Regions from separate parts of the Arthrobacter sp. FW306-05-C genome, predicted to be linked through region 2. Evidence: riboswitches for the same ligand, from Rfam matches in the RefSeq annotation. Region 2 holds a riboswitch; each other region holds the start of a gene.
What was found. Region 2 has a riboswitch for S-adenosylmethionine ahead of LFT44_RS02515 (cobalamin-independent methionine synthase II family protein). Riboswitches for the same ligand answer to the same signal wherever they lie in the genome.
Positions count from the first base shown of each region.

Region 1: it holds a riboswitch for S-adenosylmethionine, as region 2 does, so the genes downstream of both, LFT44_RS12830 (aminotransferase class V-fold PLP-dependent enzyme) here and LFT44_RS02515 (cobalamin-independent methionine synthase II family protein) in region 2, are expected to answer to the same signal.
Region 3: it holds a riboswitch for S-adenosylmethionine, as region 2 does, so the genes downstream of both, LFT44_RS18660 (DUF1737 domain-containing protein) here and LFT44_RS02515 (cobalamin-independent methionine synthase II family protein) in region 2, are expected to answer to the same signal.

Region 1 is NZ_CP084556.1:2,768,133-2,777,559, reverse strand. It holds gene LFT44_RS12860 (S1C family serine protease) at 1-662, shown strand, start outside; gene LFT44_RS12855 (hypothetical protein) at 708-1,085, opposite strand; gene LFT44_RS12850 (fluoride efflux transporter FluC) at 1,178-1,576, opposite strand; gene LFT44_RS12845 (fluoride efflux transporter FluC) at 1,573-1,977, opposite strand; gene LFT44_RS12840 (metal-dependent transcriptional regulator) at 1,985-2,698, opposite strand; gene LFT44_RS12835 (class I SAM-dependent methyltransferase) at 2,748-3,506, opposite strand; gene LFT44_RS12830 (aminotransferase class V-fold PLP-dependent enzyme) at 3,610-5,025, opposite strand; SAM riboswitch class IV at 5,063-5,176, opposite strand; gene hisN (histidinol-phosphatase) at 5,329-6,141, opposite strand; gene rsgA (ribosome small subunit-dependent GTPase A) at 6,187-7,302, opposite strand; gene aroA (3-phosphoshikimate 1-carboxyvinyltransferase) at 7,286-8,674, opposite strand; gene LFT44_RS12810 (DoxX family protein) at 8,681-9,226, opposite strand; gene LFT44_RS12805 (sigma-70 family RNA polymerase sigma factor) at 9,422-9,427, shown strand, end outside.
Region 2 is NZ_CP084556.1:507,189-516,615, forward strand. It holds gene LFT44_RS02490 (hypothetical protein) at 1-283, shown strand, start outside; gene fbaA (class II fructose-bisphosphate aldolase) at 693-1,712, shown strand; gene LFT44_RS02500 (DUF3151 domain-containing protein) at 1,713-2,135, shown strand; gene LFT44_RS02505 (hypothetical protein) at 2,292-2,432, shown strand; gene LFT44_RS02510 (uracil-DNA glycosylase) at 2,444-3,073, opposite strand; gene LFT44_RS02515 (cobalamin-independent methionine synthase II family protein) at 3,278-4,486, opposite strand; SAM riboswitch class I at 4,500-4,604, opposite strand; gene LFT44_RS02520 (M14 family zinc carboxypeptidase) at 4,821-5,903, shown strand; gene LFT44_RS02525 (adenylosuccinate synthase) at 6,151-7,440, shown strand; gene LFT44_RS02530 (YegP family protein) at 7,613-7,999, shown strand; gene LFT44_RS02535 (RNA polymerase sigma factor) at 8,282-8,833, shown strand; gene LFT44_RS02540 (hypothetical protein) at 8,830-9,427, shown strand, end outside.
Region 3 is NZ_CP084556.1:4,008,070-4,017,496, reverse strand. It holds gene LFT44_RS18690 (ABC transporter ATP-binding protein) at 1-227, shown strand, start outside; gene LFT44_RS18685 (energy-coupling factor transporter transmembrane component T family protein) at 224-1,024, shown strand; gene LFT44_RS18680 (UDP-N-acetylglucosamine 1-carboxyvinyltransferase) at 1,154-2,677, shown strand; gene LFT44_RS18675 (glutamate--cysteine ligase 2) at 2,746-3,972, shown strand; gene LFT44_RS18670 (O-succinylhomoserine sulfhydrylase) at 4,083-5,291, opposite strand; gene LFT44_RS18665 (rhodanese-like domain-containing protein) at 5,292-5,702, opposite strand; gene LFT44_RS18660 (DUF1737 domain-containing protein) at 5,699-5,974, opposite strand; SAM riboswitch class IV at 5,988-6,103, opposite strand; partial or broken gene opgC (OpgC domain-containing protein) at 6,285-8,743, shown strand; gene LFT44_RS18650 (hypothetical protein) at 8,870-9,124, opposite strand; gene LFT44_RS18645 (TetR/AcrR family transcriptional regulator C-terminal domain-containing protein) at 9,352-9,427, shown strand, end outside.

The DNA of each region.
Region 1 (9,427 bases), 2.2 Mb from region 2:
CCAAGGTCCGGCCCGCCGTGTTTGGCGCGGCGGAGACCCTGCGTGTGGGGCAGCTTGTGGTGGCGGTGGGGAACCCCCTGGGTCTGGCAGGTTCCGTGACCGCAGGGGTGGTCAGCGGCCTGGGCCGTGCCATACCTGTCTGGTCAGGCGGTAACCGGCGTGTCATCGAGGACGTCATCCAGACGGACGCGGCCCTGAACCCCGGAAACTCCGGCGGTGCGCTCGCGGACACCCATGCCAGGATCGTGGGCATCAACACCGCGGTGGCGGGCGCCGGCCTGGGACTGGCCATCCCCATCAACGCCACCACCCGCAGGATCATTTTCGCGCTGCTGGCGGACGGGCGGGTGCGCCGCGCCTACCTTGGCCTTGTCAGCACTCCCATCCAGCTCACACCCAGTGCGGTGATCCGGACCGGGCTGCGCGAAGGACTTCGTGTCGTGGAGGTGCTGCCCGGTTCGCCCGCGGACAAGGCGGGCCTGTCCGCAGGGGACATCATCATCACGGCGGGTGGCCGCGCCGTGAACAACGCCGAGAGCCTGCAGCGGCTCCTGTTTGCGGACGCCATCGGCCAGCCGCTCGACGTGGCAGTGCTGCGCGACGGCGCCGAACTGCACATCACCGCTGTTCCGGAGGAAATGACGGGAAACGGCACGGCTTAAGGTTCGACGGCGGTCAGGCACCCTGGGCAGGCAACGCCCGGTGACCTACGGACGAACCGGGGGCGCTTCCACGTCCGCGATGCCCACGAAACGGGTCCCCACGCCGTCGTACTCGCTGCGGACGTGGCCGGCGCGGACAGGCGGAACCTCCGCTGGGGCGTGGTGTCCGCACACCACGTACGTAAAGTCGGGCCACCACTTCTTGGGCCGCGCCGCTTCCTCATAGCCACAGACGGCGCATTCCAAGTGCACCCAGACGGGCCGCTTTCCCGTCCGGTTGGCGCGCGACTGCACCAGCCAGGGCGGGGGATTGTCCAGGATGGCACGGAGCTCGGCCTCCGTCATCCACTTGGGCAGGCCATGGCGCTGTGCCATTTCAAGGGGAACATCAAGGGTTATTGCCGCGTCGCGTCTGCTGATCATCACCTTCAACCATACGGGAGGCGGCCAAATCGCCTGGCCGGGCCTGGCCGGGCCTGGCCGGGCCGGGCCGGGCTGGAGCCGGGCTCCGGAACTCAGCCGACCAGGGCGATGCCCGCGGCCGCAGCAGCAAAGCCCAACGCAAGGTTGACCGCCACGTTCAGCACCGCCGAGCCGAACCGTGCTTCGCTGAGCAGGCGGATGGTGGCCGTGGTCCAGGAACTGAAAGTGGTGAGCCCTCCGGCCAAGCCGGTGGCCAGACCCAGCTGCCATTCGGTGCCCAGTCCCAGTCCGGTGGTCAGGCCGTGGGAGAGCCCGATGACGAAGCACCCCACCACATTGACCAGCAGGGTGGCCCAGGGCCAGTGCAGGGCTCCGCGGCCGTCCGCGCGGACGCTTCGGATGCTGCTGTGGTGCGCAAACCAGCTGTCCACCCCGAACCGCAGGAGGGCGCCGGCCACGCCAAATACCCCCACCAGGGCCGCAGCGATCATGGCCGGCCATCCCGGCTGCACGATAGGAACCTGCCGGTCCGCCACCCGGCGCCGGCGGCCGCCAGGCCGAGGACCAGGGACAGGCCCAGATAGGTGATCCATACCGGGTGGGCGGAGGCGCGCGCCAGCTGGTCCGAGGCGTAGATGACTGCCGAGAAGGTGGTGAAGGAGCCCAGCAGGCCGGGTCCCACCGCTGCCCGCAGCCAGAATGCCGTGTGCGGGCGGGCCATCCAGACTGTGGTCAGGGCCGCCAGGACGAAACTGCCGCTGATGTTGATGGCCAGCGTGGCCCAGGGGAGGGAGCCGGGTGCGTCCGGGAATGCCAGCCCCAGCCCGTACCGCAGTTCGCTGCCGATCAGCCCGCCGGCGGCCACGGCCAGCCACGCCGAGCCGTTGGGCATCGCCACGTCAGGATCCGCCCAGGACGCAGCCAGGGTGCGGGGTGTCGCTGGAGACCCACAGCGCTGAGGCGATTTCATCGGCCAGGTCGTAGTCCCGGGGCGTGCCCGAACTGCCGATCCGCACCACCATGGGGCCGCCAAACGGGCGCCGTCCCACCACCTCCACCTCGGCATCGAGGTCGATGTCCTGGGCGGCGAGGTACCGCAGCAGCTCTGGGTTGTCATCGCTGATCCGGGTGATCCGGCCGCTGTGGCCTTCGTCCAGTTCGGCGAGCAGGTGGGCGCGCGGCATCAGTACCTGGCCGTCGGCGGTGGGGATGGGGTCGCCGTGCGGGTCCCGCTTAGGGTCCCCGAGCTTCGCCGCGACGCGTTCAATGAACGTGTCCGAGACCGCGTGCTCCAGCTGTTCAGCTTCATCGTGGACCTCGTCCCAGCTGTAGCCAAGGCGCTGGACAAGGTAGGTCTCGATCAGCCGGTGGCGGCGGACCATGGCCAGGGCCAGCCGCAGGCCGGCCTCGGTGAGGGTGACGGCGCTGTACGGCTTATGGTCCACCAGGCCCTGGTCCTTGAGCTTGCGGACCATCTCCGAAACCGAGGAATTGGCCACGCCCAGCCGCTGTGCCAGCTGCGAGGACGTGATGGGCTTGTCCTGCCATTCCGTGAACGAATAGATGACCTTGACGTAGTCCTCGATCGAGGAGGAGGGCGCGCTGGTCTTCACAGGTTCAAGCCTACCGGTTGGGCCGCGGCGGCAGAGTCCGCTGCACTGGTCATGCCTTGACCGCGCGCCAGGCGAGCGTGAGGTAGGGAAGGTGGATCTGCTGGTCCGGGGCGTAGGCAAGGTGCTCGTGCAGGTACCAGTCCAGGTTGGCCAAGACCTTGGCCCTCGTTGCCTCGTTGGCGCGCAGGTAGTAGCTGCGTGACTTGGTGAGCTCCATCAGGTCCGTGGTCGTCACAGTGTCCTGCCAGTGGCTGACGTGTCCCTCGAGACCTTGGAATTCAGGCCCCACGACGGGTTTGTGGCCAGGCCGGTACACGTCACCTGCGTGCATGATCCGGGAAAGGCGGTGTACCCAGGGCACGGAGGTGTCCAGCTGGTTCCATACCAGGCCCAGGGTTCCATGCGGGCGCAGCACCCGGGCGAGTTCGGTACTTGCGGCCAGCGGGTCGCACCAGTGCCACGCCTGGGCAACGGTTACGACGTCGAAGCTGGCGGTGGGAAGGCCGGTCACCTCGGCGGAGCCCACCACAGCTGCGGCGCCCGGGCAGTGGGTCTTCAGCTGGGCGAGCATGTCCGCGGAGGGGTCGACGGCGGTGACGTCCAGGCCCAGGTCCAGCAGCAAGGAGGTGAACTTTCCGGTACCCGCGCCGACGTCCAGTGCCTCATGGGCGCTGGTGGGCACCAGCCAGCGGACCGAGTCTTCCGGATATCCGGGGCGGACGCGGTGGTAGTGCCCGCCGCCGTCCTGGAAGCTCTGGCCAAGCTCCCGGCGCCGCCCGTGATCGAGCCTGGGGCCACCCCGAACCAAGCGTGGCCTCCTTCGTGTGCTGCCGATGTGGACGTCTCTCGAATGTACCGCACGGACGGTCACCGGCTGGTGCCCCAAGGGGCACCCTCTTTGCTGCAGCTGCTCAGTCGTCGATGCAGGGGGCCGCGCCGGCCGTTCCCGGCGTGTTGGGCGCCCAGTGCGGGTAGGTGCGGAAGTCGTTGGCGGGGACCCAGCGCCCGGCGTCCACCACGTAGTCCCACCCCAGCCCGTTGCTGCGCAGCGCACGGATACCGGCGAGGAGGCGTTCGGCATCCTCCAGCCGTGAGCCGACGCCAAAACTTGCGCGGAGCGAACCGGACGGCAGGCCAAGGCGCTTCAGCAGGGGATGGGCGCAGAAGCGTCCATCGCGCAGGCCCACGCCGTGCTCGGCGGCGAGATAGGCGGCCACCAGCCCCGCGTCGTAGCCCTCCACGGAGAAGTTAACCACGCCGATGGTGTCCGTTTCCGGGTTGCTGTCCTTGAAGATCTGGTGCACGGTAACGCCGTCGATGTCCTGCAGGCCCTCCACCAGGAAGGAGCGGATCGCGGCTTCGTGGGCGTGCCACCGGTCCTGGTCGAGCTCAGCAATGACCTGGGTGGCGCGGGCCAGCGTGGCGGCTCCGAGGACGTTCGGCGAGCCCCCCTCATGGCGGGCCGGGCCGCTGGCCCAGCTGACGCCGTCGAGCCTTGCTTCCTTGACCGCGCCGCCGCCGGCAAGGTGCGGGACGCCCGCGTCCAGCCAGTCAGGCCGTCCCACCAGGACGCCGGCGCCGAACGGTGCGTAAAGCTTGTGGCCGGAAAACGCGATGTAGTCGATGTCATCCGTGCTGATGTCCACCCGGCGGTGCGGTGCCAGCTGGGCCGCATCCACCACGATCCGTGCGCCGTGCTCGTGGGCCAGCGCGGCCAGGGCGCGGATGGGAAGGATCTCGCCGGTGACGTTTGAAGCGCCGGTGACGGCCAGCAGGCTGACCCCGCCCTGCTCCAGCTCCGCGCAGACTGCGTCGAGGGTGCCGGTGATCGTCTCCGCGGCCACGATGCTGCGGTGGGGCACGCCCTGCCACGGCAGCAGGTTCGCGTGGTGTTCGATGTCCAGGTAGAGGACATCGCCGTCAGGGCGGCCATCGGTGACCGGGAGGCAACCTGCCAGGAGGTTCAGCGAGTCGGTGGTGTTGCGGGTGAAAATGACCGAGTCGTCCGGGCGGCCGCCGACGAAATCGCGGACGATGGTGCGCGCGTTCTCGTAGACAGAGGTGCTGATCTGGGAGGCGTATCCTGCTCCCCGGTGGACGCTGGCGTAGTAGGGCAGGATTTCGTTCAGGTAGGCAGACACCACGGAGAGTGCAGGGGCCGAGGCGCCGTAATCCAGGTTTGCGTACCGCACGTGGCCGCCGGTGATCAGCGGCGCCTGGATCTCGGCTCCGGTGACTGCCGCGAGGGGCCGGCCGGCAACGGCATGCCGTTCAGCAACTGCCGCTTCGGTGCTGACGGGCTGGGGGGAGACGGTGGCAGTTGTCACAGAGACCTCACTTGGATACAGGACTCCGGCATAGTGGAATCCGCGCTTGCCGCATCCGCTCCGGACCGGCCTGGTCGTCACCCGGGGCACCCCACCGCGAATGGAGGGTTGCCGGCCAGCAAACCGGGGTTTAGCGCTGGCACTCGTGACCTGGATAAAAGCGTAGGACATGCGGCTGACAGGACTGAACCCGCAGCGATTGTTAAGCGGTTTGTTACGCGATTTCGAATAAACGGCGGCGGACACCCCCATCTGGAGGTGTCCGCCGCTGCTTTATTCGTTTTTTCGGGGAAAAGCCAACCGTTACAGCAAATCGTCCAAATAAGGGTTCAGGCGGTGCAATACCTCTGAGTGCAGGATCGAGTTGGTGGCCAGCGCGTTCCCGCCGAAGGGGCCGTCCTCGCCTTCCAGCGACGTGAAACGGCCGCCGGCCTCCACGACGATCGGCACAAGGGCGGCCATGTCGTAGAGGTTCAGTTCCGGTTCGCAGGCGATGTCCACGGAGCCCTCCGCCACCATGCAGTACGACCAGAAATCGCCAAAGGCACGGGTCCGCCACACGTCCTCGGTGAGGCCCAGGAACTCGTCAAGGTTTCCCCGTTCCTTCCAGCCCGTGAGGCTGGAGTAAGAGAGGGAGGCGTCCGAGAGTGTCGAGACGTTGGAGACGCGGAGCCGGGTGGCAGCTGCCAGGGACCTGCCCATGTATGCGCCCATACCCTTCGCCGCCCACCAGCGCTTGCCCAGGGCCGGGGCGCTGACCACGCCCACCACCGGCTCGCCCTCGTCGACGAGGGCGATAAGGGTAGCCCAGACCGGAACGCCGCGGACGAAGTTCTTGGTCCCGTCAATGGGGTCGATGATCCAGCGCCGCGACCCGTGTCCCGTGCTGCCGAACTCCTCGCCCAGGACCGCGTCCCGGGGGCGGGAACGCGAGAGCTGGCCGCGGATGGCTTCTTCGGCGGCCTTGTCCGCATCGGTGACCGGCGTCAGGTCCGGCTTGGTCTCGACGTGGAGGTCCAGGGCCTTGAAGCGGCTCATGGTCTGGTCATCCACGGAGTCGGCCAGGACATGTGCCAGGCGCAGGTCATCGTTGTAGCTCGAAGCGGGTTGGATCATGGTTCCAAACTACAGTCTGCGCACGCTTCTGCCGGGGAGAACGCGTCAGTTGACGCTGCCGAGCTCCTTGGTTTCCTGTGCTTCCAACCTTGGATCCGTGCCGAGCAGCCGCCGCAGCGACGCCAACCGGGCGGGACCGGTGGGACCTGCGTGTCCGCCCGCCACCCAGTCGTCGAGGCCGCAGTTCACTGCAATTGCCGTGTGCTTGCAGCCCCGTTCGCAGTTCTCGATGCCGGGGGAGAGGTCCGGGAAGGAGCGCAGGATCCGGTCGGGGTCCACGTGGGCGAGGCCGAAGGACCGGATGCCCGGAGTATCAATGATCCAGCTGCCGGCCGGAGCGTCCGCGAGGCGCAGCGCCAGGGCAGAGGACGACGTGTGCCGGCCCCGTCCCGTCACGGCGTTCACTCCGCCGGTGGCCCGCTCGGCCCCAGTAAGCGCGTTCACCATGGTGGACTTGCCCACGCCTGAGTGCCCGAGCATGACGGTGACCTTGCCGCCCAGGTGGGCGCGGAGGGCTGCCACCGCGGTGCTGTCCAGCCGGGCCGAGAGGCCGTCGTCGGAGCGTGCGTCGATCCCGGAGGCCTGGGCGTCAGCGGTTCGGCTGATGATCACCGGGAAATCCAGGTGGGTGTAGTTGGACAGCAGTTCCGCTGGATCCTTGACGTCGGCCTTGGTGACCAGCAGGATCGGCTCGATACCGGCGTCGTACGCAGCCACCAAGGCACGGTCGATGAATCCGGTCCGCGGCTCCGGATTGGCGGCCGCCACCACGATCACCAGCTGGTCCGCGTTGGCCACCACGGCACGTTCGATTGGATCCGTGTCGTCGGCGCTGCGCCGCAGGAGCGTTTTGCGGTCCTGGATCTTCACCAGGCGCGCCAGCGTGTCCGGTGCCCCGGAGACGTCCCCCACGAGCGAGACGAAGTCGCCTGCAACCACCGGCGAGCGGCGAAGTTCGCGGGCGCGTGCCGCAATGACCACGCGTTCGTTGTTCGAGTCCTCACCCACGACTGCGGTGTACCGCCCCCGGTCCACCGTGATGATCCGTCCGGTGACCGCATCGTCGTGGCTGGGACGGTCCTTGGTGCGGGGCCTGGAGCCCTTCTTGTTGGGCCTGATACGGACGTCGGACTCGTCCCAGGAGTCAGTGCGCCGTGCCACCGCTGGGCTCCTCCGGTCCGGATGCCGCAGCGGCGTCCTGGGCCAGCATGCCTGCCCACAGCTGGGGGAAATCGGGCATGGTTTTGGTGGTGGTGGCGATGTCCTCCACCTGTACGCCCTCCACTGCCAGGCCCAGGATGGCGCCGGCAGTGGCCATTCGATGGTCCGCGTAGCTGCGGACGACGCCGGCGTGCAGCGCGGCGGGCCGGATCACCAGGCCGTCGCTGGTTTCCTCTGCGTCCCCGCCGAGCCGGTTGATTTCCGCCACCAATGCAGCGAGCCTGTCCGTCTCGTGTCCGCGCAGGTGGGCGATCCCGGTGAGCCGGGATGGGCCCGTGGCCAGCGCGCACAGGGCTGCGACGGTGGGGGCAAGCTCGCTGGTGTCCGCGAAGTCGCCGCCCTTGATCTCCGGGCCGCCGGTGACAGTCAGGACGCCGTCGGACAGGGTGACGTGTGCGCCCATTTTCACGAGAATCTCGCGCCACAGGTCTCCCACCTGCTGGGTATCCGCCGGCCAGTTGGGAATCCGAACTGTTCCCTTCGAGGCCAGGGCGGCCGCCAGGAACGGTCCGGCGTTGGAAAGGTCCTGTTCGATCCGCTGGTCGAAGGCACGGATTGGCCCGGGTGCCACCACCCAGTGGTTGGGAACGGAGTCGTCCACGGACACGCCGGCGCCGCGCAGGACAGCCACGGTCATGTTGATGTGGTCCAGGCTCGGCACCGGCTTTCCCACGTGCTCCAGGTGCAGGCCCTCGTCGAACCTCGCCCCCACCAGGAGGAGGGCGGAGACGAACTGGGACGACGCGCTGGCGTCGATCACCAGATGGCCGCCCCGCACCGCGCCCTTGCCTTCCACCACGAACGGGAGCGACGACGGAGCGGAGCCGTCTTCGGAGGCAACGGCCACACCGAGGGCCTTAAGCGCCTCGATGATGGTTCCCATGGGGCGCTTCCGGGCGTGCGGGTCGCCGTCGAAGACGCTGGTTCCGTTGCGGAGCGCCGCCAGCGGTGGAACGAACCGCATGACCGTGCCCGCCAGCCCGCAGTCGATTCTGGTCAGGGACGCCTCAGCCGCTGCCGGCAGCGGAACCACTTCCAGGTCAGGGCCAAAGTCGCCGTCCCCCGGCACTTCCTTGATAGAGGCGCCCAGCTGCCGGAGCGCATCGACCATCAGTGCCGAATCCCTGGAGTGCAGGGGTGCGCGCAGCCGGGACGGGCCGTCCGCCAAGGCGGCCAGGACCAAGTACCTGTTGGTCAGGGACTTTGATCCCGGAACCGTCACGGTGGCATCGACGGGCCGGGACGCAAAGGGTGCGGCCCAGTGCTCGACAGGTGTTCCGGACCCGTCCCGGGTGGCAGCTGTTGCGGTCATTCGTGCTTATGCTCCCGTGGCGTGTACGGCGCGGCGTACGGCTTTGTCCGCCTTGTTCAGCTTCTTGGTGGTGGTCCGGCGCGCGTCGGCAGCAAGGTGCGAGGCATTCCTGCGGGCATCGGCGGCCAGGTGTTCGGCACGCCAGGCCAGGCCCGGCTTGCCCGCTGTGTCCACCGAGGCCAGCAGCGCGCCGCCGCTTAGCGAAAGGTTCTTGAGCAGCTGGTTCCGGCGGTTTTCCCGCCCTTCCTTGCTGCTGATATCCGCACTGCGCCACTCAACAAAGGTGTTAAGCAGCGAAATCACGGTCAGGAGGCCGGCTGAAAGCCTGGAGAACTTGCCAAGGCCGAACAGGACGCCCGCTCCCACCTGGGTTCCGCCGATGACGCGCGCCAGCGTCTTCTCGCTCGCCTGGAAGGGGAGCGAAGCCGCCGCCTTACGCAGGAGCGGCGAGAGCTGCTGGGCGGTGTCGTCGGAGTTCTTGAGCTTATCCAGTCCGGCAAGAACGAAACTGGAGGCAAGCATGGGCCGGGCGAGCGTGCGGACAAAGGACATGAATTTCCTCCTGGATGGACGAGCCGCGGCAAGCGGCGGAGTCGGTCCTAGTCTTGCACTTTTGGGGAATATTTGCCCGCTGAGGGCGGTTATCGATGTCGGGTCCGTGACAGGGACCCAGGCGATCATTCACCCGATACAGAGCGGAGTTGGGCCTTGGGGAAGGTGTTGGACGAAACCAGACCGGCGGGGCCGGTGGCA
Region 2 (9,427 bases):
CCTTGTGGCCGTTGGAGATTACTTGGTGTGCTCCCACGGGCCCGGCTTTCCGCGTCCGAGGGAGGCGCTGTGCGGCCTTGACGCACTCCGGTACGTCATCAGCAGGCATGGGGGCATGCGGGGCATAAAGACAGCCCGGGAAGCGATCGAATTGGTGCGGGTAGGCGCCGACTCCGCCCCGGAAACACACATGCGGCTCGCGCTGATTGACGTCGGCTTGCCGGAAACCGGTCCTGAACCACGTCCTGTTCGACCAAGGGGGGCTTCCTTCGCTCTGGCCTGACGCTGCCTATCCGCAGTGGGGCATCGCGCTGCAGTACGACGGCGGGCACCACGCAGGGGAGGAGCAGCACCTGCGGGACATGGAACGGTACGACCGGACTCTGGCACTGGGGTGGCTTGAAGTTCGCATCGGCAAGCAACACCTGGAAGGTGACAGGCCCGCCGTCGTACGCAAGGTGCGGGAGGCGCTGCAGAGCCGCGGCTGGACGCGAGATGGCAGATGACGGCAATTCCCGCCCCCGGCATTGCCGTCAAGTGCCATCTCGCGGGGGTGGGTGGAGGTGGTAGGTGGGCCGGTGGGGCGTAACCCAGAGCACTCCCGGCCCGCTAATGGCTAGGATGGTGCCAAGCCGTAAGCGGTCTACTTGAGGGTCTTCCACCCACAGACGAAACTCAGCAGAGGAGCCAGCATGCCCATTGCAACCCCAGAGATCTACTCCGAAATGATCGACCGTGCGAAGGCGGGCGGCTTCGCATACCCGGCCGTGAACGTCACGTCCTCGCAGACGCTTAACGCAGCCCTCCGTGGCTTCGCCGAGGCCGAGTCCGACGGCATCGTCCAGGTTTCCACCGGCGGTGCGGCCTACTGGTCCGGCGCGTCCACCAAGGACATGGTGGCCGGTTCCCTGGGTTTCGCGGCTTTTGCCCGCGAGGTTGCCAAGAACTACGGCGTGAACGTCGCCCTGCACACGGACCACTGCCCCAAGGACAAGCTGGACGGCTTCGTCCTGCCCCTGCTCGAGGCTTCCGAAGCTGAGGTCAAGGCCGGCCGCAACCCGCTGTTCAACTCCCACATGTGGGACGGCTCCGCCGAGACCCTGCAGGAAAACCTGCGGATCGCCCGTGACCTGCTGGCCCGCACCGCGGCTGCCAAGATGATCCTCGAGGTTGAAATCGGCACCGTCGGCGGCGAGGAAGACGGCGTGGAGAACGCCATCAACGACAAGCTGTACACCACGGTTGAGGACGCCCTGGCTACGATCGATGCCCTGGGCGCCGGCGAGAACGGCCGCTACATCACCGCCCTCACCTTCGGCAACGTCCACGGCGTCTACAAGCCCGGCGGCGTCAAGCTGCGCCCGGAGATCCTCAAGGACATCCAGGCCCAGGTTGGTGCCAAGATCGGCAAGGAGAACCCGTTTGACCTGGTGTTCCACGGCGGCTCCGGCTCCTCGGACCAGGAAATCGCGGACGCTGTTTCGTACGGCGTGATCAAGATGAACATCGACACCGACACCCAGTACGCCTACACCCGCCCGGTGGCGGACCACATGTTCAAGAACTACGACGGCGTCCTGAAGGTTGACGGCGAAGTGGGCAACAAGAAGACCTACGACCCCCGTGTCTGGGGCGCCTCCGCCGAAGCCGGCCTCGCAGCCCGCGTGGTGGAAGCCACCAAGCAGCTCGGCTCGGCCGGAAAGACCTTCTAGATGTCGGACGAGTTCCGCCGGAACCTGATGGGGCCGGAGCCCACGCTCCTGCCCGCCGAAACCGAGGTGTACGGACAGCTGGAGGCCGGTCAGGAAGCCCTGGACCTGGTGGAAAGGCACCCCACGTCCTCGCTGCTGTGGGCCATCCTGGCCGAGGAAGCATGGGCGGAGGGGCGCACCATCGACTCCTACGCCTACTCTCGGGTGGGCTATCACCGCGGCCTGGATGCGCTGCGGCGCAACGGCTGGCGCGGCGTCGGACCCATCCCGTGGGAGCACGAGCCCAACCGGGGGTTCCTGCGCGCGCTCTACTCCCTGGGCAGGGCGTCGGCCGCCATCGGTGAGGCGGACGAACCGGAGCGGATCGAGAAGTTCCTCAACGATTCCGACCCCAAGGCAAAGGCAGCCATCGAAGGCTCCTAAGTCCCCACCGAGGGTTCCATATATGACGACGGCGGGCGGTCACCTTTTGGCGAAAAGGTGACCGCCCGCCGTCGTCCCTGGACTGGAATGCGCCGTCCCTGATTTCGGTTAAAAGAATCAAAGGGCTAGAGGAAGAAAGGAGGAGCTGCGCGAAGCGTGGGAAAGCAGGAAAAAGCGTGTCTCAGGTTCTGTGACTACTACTCCTGGATGTCGTACGCCGACTTCACCACCTGGGTTGAAGCCGAAGACGAATCGGCACCGGGAATTTCGTTTACCGACTCCGATGCCACAGGCTGAGCGCCGACGATTCAGGGCTTCGCGATGCCGGTCCGGGCCATGGCGTCTGCATACGCCGTCCGCATGTCCTCGAGGAACTCCTCCTGGCGTGCAGGGGAACCGGCGAACGCGCGGCCGCTCAGCGAGCGGACCTTGTAGGTCTTCAGGCCGCGGCGCCACAGCAGGGGAACCTCGGTCTTCAGCAGCAGGTTGGCCAGGCGGTTGGCTTCGGTGCCGTGCGCCACGATGACCGATGCGCGGGGGACCAAGGCCAGGAACTTCAGCAGGGGTTTGAGGCCGGCCTGGACCTGGTCCGGGGTGAACTTCCCGTTGGCTTCGCCGGGAACGTGCCAGGGGTGGACGTTCCAAGGCATCACGAACTCGGGGCGCAGGCCCAGCTTCCACTGGATGCCCAGCATCCGGGTTGCGGCGTCCTGGTCGCCGGCGGTGATGAAGCCGGACGGATCCGCCTCGCCGATGTTGGAGTAGAGGCTGATGATGCGGCATTCCTCAACGTCGTGCATGGGGTCGACGTAGGGGACCACGGTTCCTGGTTTGGTCTCCCGCAGGGAATCGCAGAGTTCGTTGACGGCTGCAACGCTGGGTTCGTAGCGGCGGCTCATGAGCTGTTCGTGGAATGTTTCGGGGGCCAGGGCTGTCATGAAGTGCTGGTTCTCCTGCGGGGATTGGCGTTGCTGCCGCCGGCAGATGAGGGCGCGGGCAAGCGCAAACGCATCAGCAGCGGTTGGTTGGGGTGGGCCGGACCTCGCCGGCCTTCCCCAGTTTAGCAAGACCCGGGAAGCGAAACGCCGGCCGCCCCTTTCCGGTGATGGAAGGAACAGCCGGCGCCCCGGATGGCAAGCGGATTACCAGAGCCGGTTGGTGGCCCGACGGGCGCCCTCGCCCAGCGCTTCCAGCTTGGCGAAGGCGATCTGCGGGTGCACCCGGCCGCCCAGGCCGCAGTCGGTGGAGGCAATGACGTTCTCCCGGCCCACCACGTCGGCGAAACGCACGATGCGGTCCGCCACCAGGTCAGGGTGCTCCACCACGTTGGTGGCATGCGACACGACGCCCGGAATGATGACCTTGCCCTCGGGCAGCTTGGTGTCCTCCCAGACCCGCCATTCGTGTTCATGGCGCACGTTGGCGGCCTCGAAGGAGTACGCCCCGGCGTTGACCTGCAGCACGGAGCCGATAATGTCCGCGAAGGGGATGTCCGTGGTGTGCGGGCCATGCCAGGATCCCCAGCAGACGTGCAGCCGGATCTGTTCCTGGGGGAGATCCCGGAGGGCCCAGTTGGTGGCCTCGATGCGCAGTTGGATGAACTTCAGGTAGTCCTCCAGGGAGGGCTCGGGGTTGATCTGGTCCCAGCTCTCGGCCAAGGACGGGTCATCGAGCTGCACGGTGAGCCCGGCGTCGATGATCGCCTTGTATTCCTCCCGCATGGCGTCGGCGCAGGCGTAGACGAGTTCCTCGTCGGACTTGTAGTACTCGTTGGCTACCCTGGCGCAGGAGCCGGGGGAGAGGGACGCCACGAAACCGTCTGAGAGGCCTGCGGCGGCCAGTCCGGTCTTCAAGTTCCTGATATCCGATGCCACCAGATCCTGGCCGGTGTAGGTCAGGGGCCCGGCGATCTTGGGCTGGGCGACGCTCTTGCGGTGGGTGAGGATGCCGGAGGAAGGATCGTTGTACGCCTCGTTGAACGCCTGCCGATCCCGGCGGTCGGGGAAGGACGTCAGGACCACATGGCCGGGTGACGAGCGGCGGACCCCGGCTTCGGCCCAGCGGTCCACATTGGTGGGCTCCAAGCCGCCGAGGCGTGCGAAGGAGTAGTTCCACCAAGCACCGTAATCCACGGAACTGGACATGGCGTGTCCGTATTCGCCGTCGTTGGGGATGTCGATGCCTAGGTCCTTCTGGCGCTGCACCACGTCCACCACGGAGGCCTCAAGCAGTTGGAGGAATTCCGGGGTGATGCCATCGGCTTCCTTGGCGGCGTTCGCCGCGATGAGTTCCGGGGTGCGGGGCAGGGAACCGGCGTGGGTGACGCGGATGTGGTCGGTGTTCAGTGACATGCTGGAATCTTCCTTTCCATCGGTCCTGGCAGTAGCACCTTCGGCCGGCAGGAATCCTGCCGGACCGGGGTTGCTGCGGCGTCATCGAGCCAGGTCTCTCGGCCGCTCCGGATGGTTCCCTCCCACTTAAATCGAGACGCTCCACGCGGGCAAGTCCGGTCCACTTTGTGTCGCGCCAGGCAGGCCTTCTTTTACTTCTGCGCTCCTGTTTGCATCCTTACAGGTTTCGTCCAGTATATTGACAGATTATGTCCAGCTTGGTTGGCTTCTTGTCACAGCCGAATGAGGGACATGGCGGCTGCCACCCACTCGACCCAAAGAACCACCGCACTCAATGAAGAGGTCATGCACCGTGAACAAACCCCTGGCAAACCTCAGGAACCTTGCCCTTTCCGGCGTTCTGGCGCTCGCCGTCGTGGCGGGACCGGCCCCGCTGGCAAATGCAGTGGGCGAGGGCCCCAGCTATGACGGCAACGGACAGATCACCACAACAAAGCTGGCCACTTATGACCAGATGGTTTCCTTCCTGAAGGACCAGGACGCCCGCCAGCCCGCCATGGAACTGGAAGTCATCGGCCAGACCGTCAAGGGCCGCGACATCCACCTGGTCAAGTACATCTCGGACCCGGCCAAGCCCACCATCCTTTACCTGACCCAGCAGCACGGCAACGAACAGCTCACCACCGAGGGCGCCATGGAGTTCATCAAGCACCTGGGCGCCGGCAAGTCGGCGGACATCCTCAAAGGCGCGAACATCCTGGTGGTGCCCATGCTCAACGCGGACGGCGCCATGGGGGACGTGAACTTCTCCCTGGACAACTACCTCGCCAAGGGGGACCGGCACCTCACCCGCTACAACGCCGAGGGCGTGGACCTGAACCGCGACCACGTGGCCAAGATCCAGCCGGAGACCCAGGCGCTGCACAACAACGTGATGCGCAAGTACCGGATCGACTACATGATCGACCTGCACCACCAGGGCACCCGGGCGGAGCGCGACGGCAAGCTGGTTTCCGGCTCCATCCTGTACCCCACCACCCCCAACGCCGACCCGGCCGTCGTCGAAAAGTCCAAGCAGTTGGGCGCCGTGGTCTTCAACAACGTCGACTCCACCGGTTGGGGCCACCTGGGCAAATACCAGGGCGGCAGCGCCGAAACCATCAGCCGCAACGGCATCTCCGTGGAATACGGCATTGCCACCTTGCTCTTCGAGATGCGCGGCATGTCCGACCACTACCTGGACGGCTACGCACTGGGCCAGCGCAGCAACGGCTATCTGATCAAGCAGACGGTCACCACGCTGACGTCCACCGCCGCCGCCATTGCTGACGGTTCGATTGCCGACGCCGACATTTCCTTCTGGGACACCCTCGCCGAGCAGACGTCCCGGCCCGCCGGGGAGGCTGAGGACGAATAGCAGCGCGGCGGCGGTTCTGACCAGGCCCGCCGCGGCCCTTCCCGCATGACGGGCCGCGGCGGGGCCAACAAAGGACCAAGTGCCCCATCGGCTAAACTTGGGTGGTAAGAGCCCCGGAACTCTTCCTTCGCCGTGCCGTGCTGCGGCTGTGTGAAGGCCGGTATGTTCGGGGCATTCTCATGAACGGTGCTGCATGGCCCGCCACCTCGTGGCAACCCGGCAGCCCGAACGAATGGGGGAGGATCCCATGCCAGCAATTGTGATCGTAGGAGCCCAGTGGGGCGACGAAGGAAAAGGCAAGGCCACCGACCTGCTCGGCGGCCGTGTTGACTACGTCGTCAAGCCCAACGGCGGCAACAACGCCGGGCACACCGTCGTCGTGGGCGGTGAAAAGTACGAACTCAAGCTGCTGCCGGCAGGCATCCTCAGCCCCAATGCCGTTCCCATCATCGGCAACGGCTGCGTAGTAAACCTCGAGGCCCTCTTCCAGGAAATCGACGGCCTCCAGGCCCGCGGTGCAGACACCTCCAAACTGCGCGTCTCCGCCAATGCCCACCTCGTGGCCCCGTACCACCAAGTCCTGGACAAGGTGACCGAACGCTTCCTCGGCAAGCGTGCCATCGGAACCACCGGCCGGGGCATCGGCCCCGCCTACATGGACAAGGTGGCCCGGCTGGGCATCCGCGTCCAGGACGTCTTCGACGAATCCATCCTCCGCCAGAAGGTGGAAGGTTCGCTGCGCCAGAAGAACGAGCTCCTGGTCAAGGTCTACAACCGCCGGAGCGTGGTGGTGGACGAGATCGTGGAGTACTTCCTGTCCTATGCCGAGCGGCTCCGCCCTCTGGTCATCGACAGCACCCTGGTCCTGAACTCCGCCCTGGATGAGGGCAAAGTGGTGTTGATGGAGGGCGGCCAGGCCACCTTCCTGGACGTGGACCACGGCACCTACCCGTTCGTGACCTCCTCCAACCCCACGGCCGGCGGCGCGTCGGTGGGCTCCGGCATCGGGCCCACCCGGATTTCGCGCTCCATCGGCATCATCAAGGCCTACACCACCCGCGTTGGCGCCGGACCTTTCCCCACGGAACTCTTCGACGAGATGGGCATGTACCTGCAGAAGACCGGCGGCGAATTCGGCGTCAACACCGGGCGCCCGCGCCGCTGCGGCTGGTACGACGCCGTTCTGGCCCGCCACGCCTCGCGCGTGAACGGTTTCACGGATTACTTCGTGACCAAGCTGGACGTGCTCACCGGCATCGAACAGATCCCCGTATGCGTGGCCTACGACGTGGACGGCGTTCGGCACGATGAGATGCCCATGACGCAGACCGAGTTCCACCACGCCAAGCCCATCTTCGAGTACTTCGACGGCTGGACCGAGGACATCACCGGCGCCCGCACCCTTGCGGACCTGCCGGAGAACGCCCGGAACTACGTGCTGGCGCTGGAGAAGCTCTCCGGCACCCGCTTCTCCGCCATCGGCGTGGGCCCGGACCGGGACCAGACCATCGTGGTGAACGACCTCATCAACGACTAATCCGCGCTTAGAGCGCAGGATAACGACGGCGGCAGGCCACCTTTGCAGGTGGCTGGCCGTTTGCTTTGGCGTGGGGAAGCAATTTACACAGGCTTAACGCGGCCGGTCTTGTGAGGCGGATGGTGGGGAAGCCACACTCGGTAATACCCTTGGTGCCCAAGGAAGGACCGTCATGGCTGGAAAATTCGAAGCATTCATTGATGCTGATTTGTTCTTCCGGTTCCGGCTCCTGGCTGCTGACGGGGGAGTGATCGCGGTCTCGGGACCCTACGAGGACAAAGCGTCGGTGGCAGCCGGGATCGCCGCGGTACGCGAATGTGCCGGCACCGGCCTGGTCACCGACCTGTGCCCCGCGGGAGCCCTGACCCGTCCCGGGGCCGCAACCCCGGCAATCCCGCCCGCTGCGGCTGCTGCCGCCGGTGCCGCTGAGCCGCCTGCCGTCGTCGCACCTGTTTGCGCCGAAGAGCGCATGCCCGCCAGGGTGCATGCTTTCGCGCCGGCGAAGGCGCCCCGGCGGCAGGCGGCCACCCCGCGGTGGACCAGGGCAGCAGTCCGTTGAAAAAATTTTGGAAGTTTTTTTGAAAACGCGTAACCCTCCCGGCAGCGTCGGCGATTACCCCTATGAAGTGCCGGTCTGGAACCTGTCCCCCATCACGTTCCAGACCGGCTCTTTTGTCTTTCCCAACGTGTAGCTTCCCCCGGCGTGACCCCGCACTGGCCCGTCCACGGGGCCGTGGCGGTTCCGGCGGGGTGGTTACCGAAGGGTAGAGTGGGGCCAGCGTTCCGGATGTACTGAGCGCTTGCCTTGCCAACACCCTCTTTGACGGAAAGCACTACGTCAGTGACCGATGCACAGACAGACGAGGCTCCGGACCAGCCAGTTTCCGGGACCGCTGCCTTCAGCCTCGTCTACAAGACATACGCATCACAGGTACTGGGCTATCTCACGGCCCGGGGAGTCGAGGATCCGGAGGCCGCCATGCAGGAAGTATTCCTTTCGGTGCTGCCCAGGCTCAACACCGTCCACGGAGGAGAAGCCGGGCTGCGTACGTTCATCTTCTCCGTTGCCCACGCCCGGATGGTGGATGACTACCGCCGCCAAAGCCGGACTCCAGTCAAGCTGTCTTTCGAGCCCGAACTCGATCAGCGCGAAGATACCTCTGCGGAGAATGAAGCCCTGCACCGCATCTCGCCCCGGGAAGTCCTTGGGCTGCTGGACGGACTGCCCCAGGACCAGCGGGAAGTGCTGTCGCTTCGGCTGGTGGGCGGCCTTTCGATAGAACAGACGGCGGAAGCCATGGATAAGAGCGCCGGAGCGGTAAAACAACTGCAGCGGCGCGCCTTGCTCAAACTCCGGGAACTTAAGGCAGTGAAGGAGTATCTCACGCCATGACATCCGCCTCGGATAACCTCGCCACCCTTGTGGACGACGTGCTTCAGGACGCAGGCTGCGGCCAGGACGCGGAACTTCGTGACGTGCTGCTCTCGCTCGGCACCATGGCATCGCTGCCCGTCCCCGCGCCCACCGGGGAGCTGGCCGCCTTGCTTGCTGCGGGTGTGCCGCCAACGGCTGAAGTGCCTGATTCGGATGAGCCGACTGCTGAGCTGCCGCACGAGCAGCCCCGTGACCAGCGGCACGACGAACTCGCCCGCCGCCGTCGCCGCCATCGCCCCACGGCGCTCGGTCTGGTACTGGTTGCCGGGATGGGACTCGGTGTTGGCGGAGTTGCTGCCGGCACCACCACCCCGGACGGCAGCAGCATGGAGCAAGTGCTGGAGGAGTGGGTTCCGTGGAGCCGGCCCGCCGCTGACGCGTCAGCCACCGGGGACGGTGCCGGGGCCGCCGGCGCGGGTCACGGTGCCCCCAAAATGGCGGCAGACGGGGAGACGGCTTCTTCCGCTGCTCCTGCCGGGCCTGCCGACGCCGCAAATTTGGCGTCACGCCTCCTGCGAGGCCACGCAGGCCTGTCCGGCCGCACCAACCTCC
Region 3 (9,427 bases), 980 kb from region 2:
GGCGGCTGTCCGTGGCCACCGTCCTTGCCGCCAGCCCCCGGGTCCTGGTCCTTGACGAGCCCACCTTCGGGCAGGATGCCAACACCTGGGCCGAGTTGGCCTCGTTCCTGTCCGAGCTGCTTGATGCCGGAACGGCGGTGGTTTCGGTGACCCATGATGCCGAATTCACCGAGGCGCTGGGCGGCGAGGAGCTGCGGATGGTGGCTGCGGAAACGGTGGCGCCATGAGGCAGCAACTCACCCTCAGCGGCAACCGGGCCGTGCTCACCCGCGCCAACCCGCTCAGCAAATTCGCGGCGGTCCTGCTCATCACCGCCGTCCTTGCCCTGTCCATCGACTGGGTCTCGGCATCCGTGGCGTTGGTCTTCGAGCTTCTGCTCTTTCCCCTGGCCGGGCTCACCCTGTCCCTGCTGTGGCAGCGGGGCTGGCCGCTGATCCTCGCGGCCGCCATAGGCGGTTGGAGCACGTCCATCCTGGCGCCGGACAGCGGCAGGATCCTGCTCGACGCCGGCATCTGGACCATGAGCGAAGGTTCCCTTCAGCTGGGGATCGGCTTCCTCCTGCGCGGCTTTGCCATCGCCCTTCCGGCGGTGCTCCTGATGAGCTGCACCGATCCCACGGACCTCGCCGATGCGCTGGCGCAGAAAGCGCGCCTGCCGCACCGGTTTGTCCTGGGAACCCTCGCCGCAATGCGGCTGGTGGGGCTCATGGCCGAGGAATGGCAGACCATCGGCATGGCGCGGCGTGCCCGCGGCGTGGGTTCACGCGGCAGCCTGGGCCAGCGGGTGAAGGCCACGCTGGGGCAAAGCTTCGGGCTCCTGGTGCAGGCCATTCGGCGCGCGTCGAGGCTGGCCGTCACCATGGAAGCGCGGGGCTTTGGCGGTGCCACGCGGACCTGGGCGCGGGAATCAACCTTCAGCGTGCTGGATCTCGGAGTAGTGGCCGGCGGCGTCGTGGTGGCTGGGCTTGCCCTTTTTGCGGCTGTTACCGCCGGTACCTGGAACATGGTGTGGTTGGGAAGCTAAGTCCCGGGCCCGAGTGTTACCTAGGCTTCCCTATCGCACGTGATGGGTACAGCCTTTCCGTATCCCCCAAACGGGCTCTTGGGTAGGTGCTGGGCAGGCTGGATAACTCATTTATGATATATTCGGCGTATGACGCAAGAGACCGCTGAACACGTTGCCGCCATGCTCAGGGACGCCCGGAGCGAGAAGGGGTGGACCCAGGGCCAGTTGGCTGCCGAACTAGGCACCAGCCAGAGCGCCGTGGCCCGGATGGAACAGGGCAAGCAGAACCTGAGCCTGAAAATGATCCAGCGCCTGGAAAACATCTTCGACCGCAGCATCGTCAACGTGGGCAAGCCGCAGATGACCCACCTGCGGGTAGAGGGCGGCCGCACCCTTTCCGGTGCAGTGGACGTGAACAGCAGCAAGAACGCCGGCGTCGCCCTGCTCTGCGCCAGCCTGATCAACCGCGGCACCACCGTGCTCCGCCGGCTGGCCCGCATCGAGGAAGTTAACCGCATTGTCGAGGTGCTCACCAGCATCGGCGTGGAATGCACCTGGCTTAACGACACGGACCTGCGCCTCCGCCGTCCCGCCGTCCTGGACCTCGAAGCGATGGACGTGGACGCGGCACGCAGGACCCGCAGCGTCATCATGCTGCTCGGCCCCATGCTGGATGAATCGCGGGAGTACCGGCTGCCCTACGCCGGCGGCTGCGACCTTGGCACCCGCACGGTGGAGCCCCACATGCAGGCACTGCGCGAGTTCGGCCTCTCGGTGGAAGCCACGGCCGGTTTCTACACCGTCCAGGCACCTCCTGCCGACACCCGCGACCGTTCCTTCGTCCTCACCGAGCGCGGCGACACCGTCACCGAGAATGCGATCATGGCGGCGGCGCACCGGCCGGGAACAACCGTGATCCGCAATGCCAGCCCCAACTACATGGTCCAGGACCTCTGCTTCTACCTACAGATGCTGGGCGTCACCATTGAGGGCGTGGGCACCACCACCCTGAAGATCACCGGCCAGCCCGAGATCGACGCCGAGATCGAATACTTCCCCTCCGAAGACCCCATCGAAGCCATGAGCCTCATCACGGCCGGCATCGTCACCAACTCGGAGGTCACGGTGCGCCGCGTTCCCATTGAGTTCATGGAAATCGAGCTGGCCACCCTGGGCCAAATGGGCCAGAAGCTTGAGATTTCGGGCGAGTACATGGCCCGCAACGGCCGCACCCGCTTGGTGGACGTCACCACCAAACCCTCCGAGCTGCGCGCCCCCGAGGACAAGATCCACCCCATGCCCTTCCCCGGGCTGAACATCGACAACCTGCCGTTCTTCGCCGTCATCGCCGCGAACGCCCATGGCCAGACCATGATCCACGACTGGGTCTACGAAAACCGGGCGATCTACCTCACCGAGCTGAACCGGCTCGGCGCCCAGGTACAGCTCCTGGACCCGCACCGGATCTACGTCAACGGGCCCACCAAGTGGCGTGCCGCCGAGGTTGGCTGCCCGCCAGCACTCCGCCCGGCGGCCTGCCTGCTGCTGGCGATGCTGGCAGCACGCGGCGTGTCCGAACTGCGGAACATCTACGTGATCGAGCGCGGATACGAAGACCTGGCGGAGCGTTTGAACACTATCGGTGCCAAGGTGGAGTACTTCCAGGACTAGGCATTCACGGTTTGTCATGAACCGCGTGTGACAGTTCCAATATCCCTGCGTTGCCGCAAAATGTTCGTATGCGTACGTTCGGCGTAGAGGAAGAACTCCTGATCGTTGATCCGGAGTCCGGGGAACCGCTTGCGCTGGCTGACGCCCTCCTTGCCGGCCACCGCGTTGCGGCGGACGATCTTCCCGTGGAACCGGACACGCATCACGCCGGGAACCACGGGGATTACGACGACGAGATGGGCCTGAGTGCCGAGCTGAAGCTTGAGCAGATCGAGACCCAGACCCGGCCATGCGTGGATTACGGCAGCCTCCTGGAACAGATCCGCGCCGGCCGTGCCCTGGCGGACCAGGCGGCCCGGAAACACGGTGCCAGGGTGGCGGCCCTTGCCACCTCGCCGGTGGCATCCCCCAGCCATACCACCCCGGATCCGCGCTACGCCAGGATGCTGGAACGCTTCGGCCTCACTGCACAGGAGCAGCTGACCTGCGGCTTCCACGTCCACACCTACATCGCATCGCCGGAGGAAGGCGTGGCGGTCCTGGACCGCATCCGGGACAAGCTGGCGGTCCTGACGGCGCTGAGCGCCAATTCACCCTTCTGGAACGGGGTGCCCACCGGGTTCGAAAGCTACCGGACCCAGGCCTGGAACCGGTGGCCGACGGCAGGGCCGGCAGGCATCTACGGCACCTACCCCGCCTACCGGAGGGTGGTGACGCGGCTGCTGGATACCGGGGTCATGTTGGACGAGGGGATGCTGTACTTTGATGCCCGCCTGTCCCGCAACCACCCCACCGTTGAGGTGAGGGTGGCGGATGTATGCCTGCGGGCCGAGGACGCAGCCCTTATTGCCGTGCTGGTCCGGGCGCTGGTGGAATCTGCCAGCAGGGAGTGGCGGGACGACGTTGATCCCACACCCGTTCCCACAGTTCTTTTGCGAATGGCCTCCTGGCAGGCCAGCAGCGAGGGGCTTAGCGGCGAGCTCCTGGATTTTGGCAACTTCCGTCCCGCCCCCGCCGCGGATGTGGCCCGTGCCCTGGTGGATTACCTGGCCCCCGTCCTGCAGGAGCAAGGCGAGCTGGCGTTGGCCCGGCAGGGTGTGGAGGAGATCATCGCCCGCGGAACAGGGGCCGCCGAACAACGCCGCGCCCGGGACAAAGCCCTTGCCGGTCCGCCGCCTGAGGACATGGGGTTTGGCGCCGTGGTGCGCCAGGGCGTGCAGGTGACCATGCGCGGAGCGCTGGATCTCGGAGACGTGGAGGACACACCGGAACTGCTGCGGGTCCGCCAGGCCTGACCCGCCGCGGCGCGGAGTTTCCTCTTCGACGCCGTGCTTCCTTCCCGCGGCCCACATTCGGGCCGCGCCAGGGAATATGCGCCGCGGGAACACCGCAGCGCGTCGAAAACTTAGATCTGCTTGAGCGCCTGCTCCAGGTCGCGGATGAGGTCGTCCGCATCCTCCAGTCCCACGGAGAGGCGGACCACGCCGTCGCTCAGGCCAATGGCCGCTCGTCCTTCCGGGCCCATGGCGCGGTGCGTGGTGGTGGCGGGATGCGTGATCAGTGACTTGGAATCGCCCAGGTTGTTGGAGATGTCGATGATCCGCAGCCCGTCCAGCAGGGCGAAGGCGGCTTCCTTGCCGGAGCGTCCGCCCGACGGGGCAAGCTCCAGGGTCAGGACGGTGCCGCCTGCGCTCATCTGCTTCGCCGCCAGCCCGTACTGCGGGTGCGATTTCAGCAGCGGATACTTCACCCAGCTCACGGCCGGCTGCTCCTCCAGCCACTCGGCAAGCCGGAGGGCCGTGGCGGAGGAGTGGTTGACGCGCAGCCCCATGGTTTCCAGGCCCTTGGTCAGGACCCAGGCGTTGAACGGGGACAGGGCGGGGCCGGTGTGGCGCATCAGCTGCTTTACGGGGCCGTCAATGAACTCCTTGGTGCCCAGGATGGCGCCGCCCATCACCCGGCCCTGGCCATCGATGTGCTTGGTGCCGGAGTAGACGATGACGTCCGCGCCCAGGTCACCGCAGCGCTGCAGCAGGGGAGTGGCAAAGACGTTGTCCGCCACCACGGTGGCCCCGGCCGCGTGCGCCAGGTCGCTGACCGCGGCGATGTCCACGATTTCCTGCATGGGATTGGATGGGGATTCGAAGAAGACAGCCGTGGTGGGCTTGGAGAGCGCTTCGCGCCACTGGTCCAGGTCCGGGCCGTCCACGAACACGGTCTCCACGCCCCACCGGGGCAGGATCTCGTTCAGGACCACGAAGCAGGAACCGAACAGCGAGCGGGCGGCCACTACACGGTCGCCGGCTGCCAGCAGGGCGCCCAGGGCGGTGAACACCGCGGACATGCCCGACGCCGTCGCGAAGCACGCTTCGGTGCCTTCGAGCAGCCGGAGCCGTTCCTGGAACGTGGCCACGGACGGGTTGCCGTAGCGGGAGTAGACAAAGCGCTCGTCTTCGCCGGTGAAGGCGCGTTCAGCAGCGGCTGCGGATTCGTAGACGAAGCCGGAGTTGAGGAAGATGGCCTCGGACGTTTCCTGGAAGTTGCTGCGGTCCAGCCCGCCGCGGACGGCCTGGGTGTCGGGGTTCCAGCTGGGGGCGTCGTGGTTGAAGCTCACTTAGTTCTTTCCGAGGTTGGTGGGCAGGCCGCGGTTTTTCCAGCCATTGACGGTCCGCTCGCCGAAGCGGTCGGGATCGCCCTCGAAGCCCTCGAGGACGCTGTAGGCGGTGAAACCCGCCTGGGTGGCGGCGGTGGCAGCGGCGACGGAGCGCTTGCCGGAGCGGCACAGGAACACCAGTTCCGTGCCCGGGTCCTCCGGCGCCTGGTCCGTCAGATCCTTGATGAAGTCTGGGTTGGGGATGCCGCCGGGGAAGGTCCACTGGATGAAGAGTGGGTCGTTGTCCGTGGCCTTGGTGTCCGGGATGCCGATGTGGGCCCATTCGCCCTCGGTACGGACGTCCACCAGGACGGCGCCCTGCTCCAGCTTGGCCCAGGCTTCCTGCGGCGTCAGGTCTCCGGCGTAGCTCATGCGTGGCCCTCGCCATCAAACTCGCCGTCGAACTCGCCCTCAAGCTCGTCAACGGCCGTTGCAACGGCGGCGTTTGCCGAGGCGATCGCGGCCGGAAGGACGATGGCCTGCGCCACGATGACGGTGGTGCCATTGAAGGTTGCTGCGGGGCTGCCGTGCAGCACGTAACCGTCCGCGAGTGCAGCGGAGATCCGCTCGCAGAACTCACGGTTGTCCGCGCCGGTAATCAGGCGGTAGGACAGTCTTTCCTCAGAGGCGGGTGCGTCGGACACGACGGATCTCCTTCTTTCACGCTTGCAGCTCGAATCGGTCGATATGCCGAGTATTCACCTGAGGCACCCCGCCGCGAAAGGGAGGGTTGCCGACCGGCCAGTCAGGGCTTCACACCGGTACTCATTACTCCCCAAAAACGTAACACCTGCGCTCCCAGGCCGCACCGCCGCCGTCGTCATGTTCCGTAATTCACCGGACGGCCAGGCGATACGCACGGGCCGGCCGCCGGATAAAGTTCTTACCGGGGGCACCACCCCGTCGCCTAAGCAACGGGCAGCAGAGCAAAGAGTACCGGGGGTCCTTGTCAGCATGCGGGCAATCACATCGCATCACCGCGCCACCAGCCACGTAAACCGTCCGCGCTCTGTGGCTGCCTTTCTAGCGGCCATCGTCATCGCCTTCCTGGCCGTGCTGGCGCCGGCAGGTCCGGCGCAGGCTGCACCCGACAGCGGCAAGCCGTGGCTGGGTGCGGTGCTCGAGTGGGGCGAGGATACCGCTGCAGGCTTCAGTGACCGGCTGGGCGCCACCCCTGCTGTCTTCGGCCACGACATCACCCTTCCGTTCCGTGATTCCGAACGGAACGACGTCGACGGCTTCCTGCAGCAGGCCGCAGCCAAAGGTGCCCACGCCCTGCTTACGGTCAAGCCCTCGGTGCCGCTGGACCAGCTCGGCACTGCAGAAGCCGAAGCCTTTGCGCAGCAGGTGCACACTCTCACATCCGGGTTCAAGAGCCAGCTGCTGATCCGGTTCGCCCCTGACATGAACACAAGCTGGGTGGGTTGGGGCCAGCAGTCCGCCGAGTACCGCCAGGCTTTCCAGGAGGTGTCCAGGGCATTCAAGAAGTACGACGGCGGCCGGGCCACCATGGTGTGGGCGCCTTACCTGGGCAAGGACTACCCTTTGACCGGAGCCGGAATGCGCCGCAGCCAGGAAGCGAGGGGTTCGCGCTCCTGGACACCAACGGGGACGGCACCTGGAACGGAAGCGACAACGCCTACGCACCGTACTACCCGGGCGACGACGCCGTGGACTGGGTGGGCCTGGCCGCCTACCACGACGACACCGCAGGCGGGGCCGCCGTCAACACCTTGCCGCGGGCCGGCGAGCTTGAGGAGATGCTGACAGCCTCCGGAAGCGAAAACTTCTACGCCACCTACTCGGAGGGGCGCAGGAAGCCTTTCCTCCTCCAGACCGCGGCGTTCTACAGCCCTTCAACCGGCGGCGCGCCCGAAGCCGGCATCAAAACCGGCTGGTGGGACCAGGTGGCGGGAACTGCCACCTCCCTGGAGTTCGCACGCACGGCTGCCGTCGTATGGGACGAACGCACCAGCACCAGGGACACCGGCGTGGCGAGCATCAGCTGGCTGCTCACCGGAAACCCGGACATTGCCAAGGCTGCGGTGGACAGGCTGAAGGCCTCCCCGATGGTGACCGGCCCTGTCACCGATCAGGCACCCACCGGCACTTATGTCCGCGCCAACACCCTGTCCGGGCCTGCTGCCTGGACTGTTGCCGCCGCCATGGTCATCCTCCTGGTGGCCCTGTGGCAGGTTCCGCGCAGGATCAATGCAGCCACAGCCTGGAGCTACCAGGATCCTTCCACCAGGGACTCGCGCGTTGACCTGCTGCGCGGAATGGCCATCGTCTTCGTGGTGGTCAACCACCTGGGCATGGCCTCGCTTTTCCAGTTGCTCACGCAGGAAGCCGTGGGCTTCGTGTCAGGCGCAGAGCTGTTCGTCCTCTTCTCCGGACTGGTGGTGGGCATGGTGTACGGGCCCAAGGCCAAGGAGGACTTCGGCCGGGTTGTGGACCTCACGTCACGCCGCGCAGGCAAGCTCTACCTGACGGCGCTCGCCGTGCTGATCGGGGTCTTCCTGCTGTCCCTGCTCCCGTTCTTCCACGCCGAGGCGCTCACAACCTTCGTGGACCAGGGAACCGGCGGCGCCGGGCACAACGGTGCCGGCCGGACCTACGACCTCTATGCGGGCATGTCGTCCTTGTTCCAGTTCCCCGTGCCGCCCCAGGTGCTTCCGGCCATCGTGCTGCTGCAGTTTGGGCCCTGGCAATTCAACGTCATGGGCCTCTACGTGGTGCTCTTACTGGTCAGCCCGCTCATCCTGGCCGCATTGAACCGCGGAAAGGCCGTCTGGGTGCTGGCCGCGACCCTTGCAGTGTATGCAGTTGGTGCCGTGACCAGGTTCCGGGTCCTGCCGTCGCAGTTCGAGGACTCCTTCCCCCTGCTGGTGTGGCAGGTGCTGTTCGTGCTGGGCCTGGTTGCCGGCTATCACCGCCGTGCCGTCGTTGCCTGGCTGTCGAGGCATACGTGGGTGGTGGTTGCCTGCACCGCGGCGGCGTTCGCGCTGGCCTTCCTGTCCTGGGGGAATCCCTACCTGGCGAACAACTACGACGTCCGCCTGGCGCTCATGCCGGACGGCGTATACCGCGCCATGTATGACGCACTCTTCGGCCGCACGTACCTGGCTCCAGGCCGCCTGCTTAATGTCATGGTCCTGGTGGTGGCGGCCTACGCATTCCTCAGCGCTTACTGGAAGCCGGTGCAGCGGGCGCTGGGCTGGTTCCTGATTCCACTGGGCCGGGCCACGCTGTACGTGTTCATCATGCATGTGCTGCTGATCGCCGTCGTAGCCAATATTCCGGCGCTGCAGCAGCAGAGTATCTTCCTCAACACCGCGGCCTATGCCGTGGTCCTGGGACTGCTGTGGGTGATGGTGCGCACCAGGTTCCTCTTCCGGATCATCCCTACCTAGCCCAGGCGGGGACGCGCTCCTCAACCTTGGCCGCGGCTGCTTCAGGGCACGAAAAATGCCGTGGCACCGGAGTGCCACAGCATGTGTTCATGCGCCCAAGGGGTGCCCCAAGGCGGGCCGGGGAAGCTAGACAAGCCCCGGATAGCTGGTGAGGATGTAGTCGGCCGCAGCTGGACCCTTCATGCGGAGTCCGTTGTGCCCGGGGTTGATCCTGTGCTTCATGGCTGACCAAAAAGTGGATTCGCTGCCGAGCGGCTGCTGATTGATCACGCACCAGCTGGTGTACAGCCCGTAGAGGCGGTCGCGGTTCAGGCTGGAATCGGATACATGATCGGAATAGGTTGCTTCGTGGAGGAACAGATCGAACTGCGAGTTAGCCATGACGGCTCCCTTCGCTAAGTGCTCGGCGCTGCCGTGTGGCTACAACAGCAAACCGCGATCCCCTGCACGGGGGCGATCGGGGTATATAGTCCATCCCCGGCTGAGACTGAGGGGACGAACAGCGCTCTCACCGCTTGTCTACACTGTAGACTTTACCCGTAGACTACAAGTGAGGCAACCGTCTTGAATAACTCCGGGACCACCGCCGGCGGGGCGAGGACCAATCCATGACTTCCACTGCAGCTTCCGGGCCTCGTTCGCCCAAAACCCGGCTGAGCCGGGACATTGTGCTAACCAAGGCCC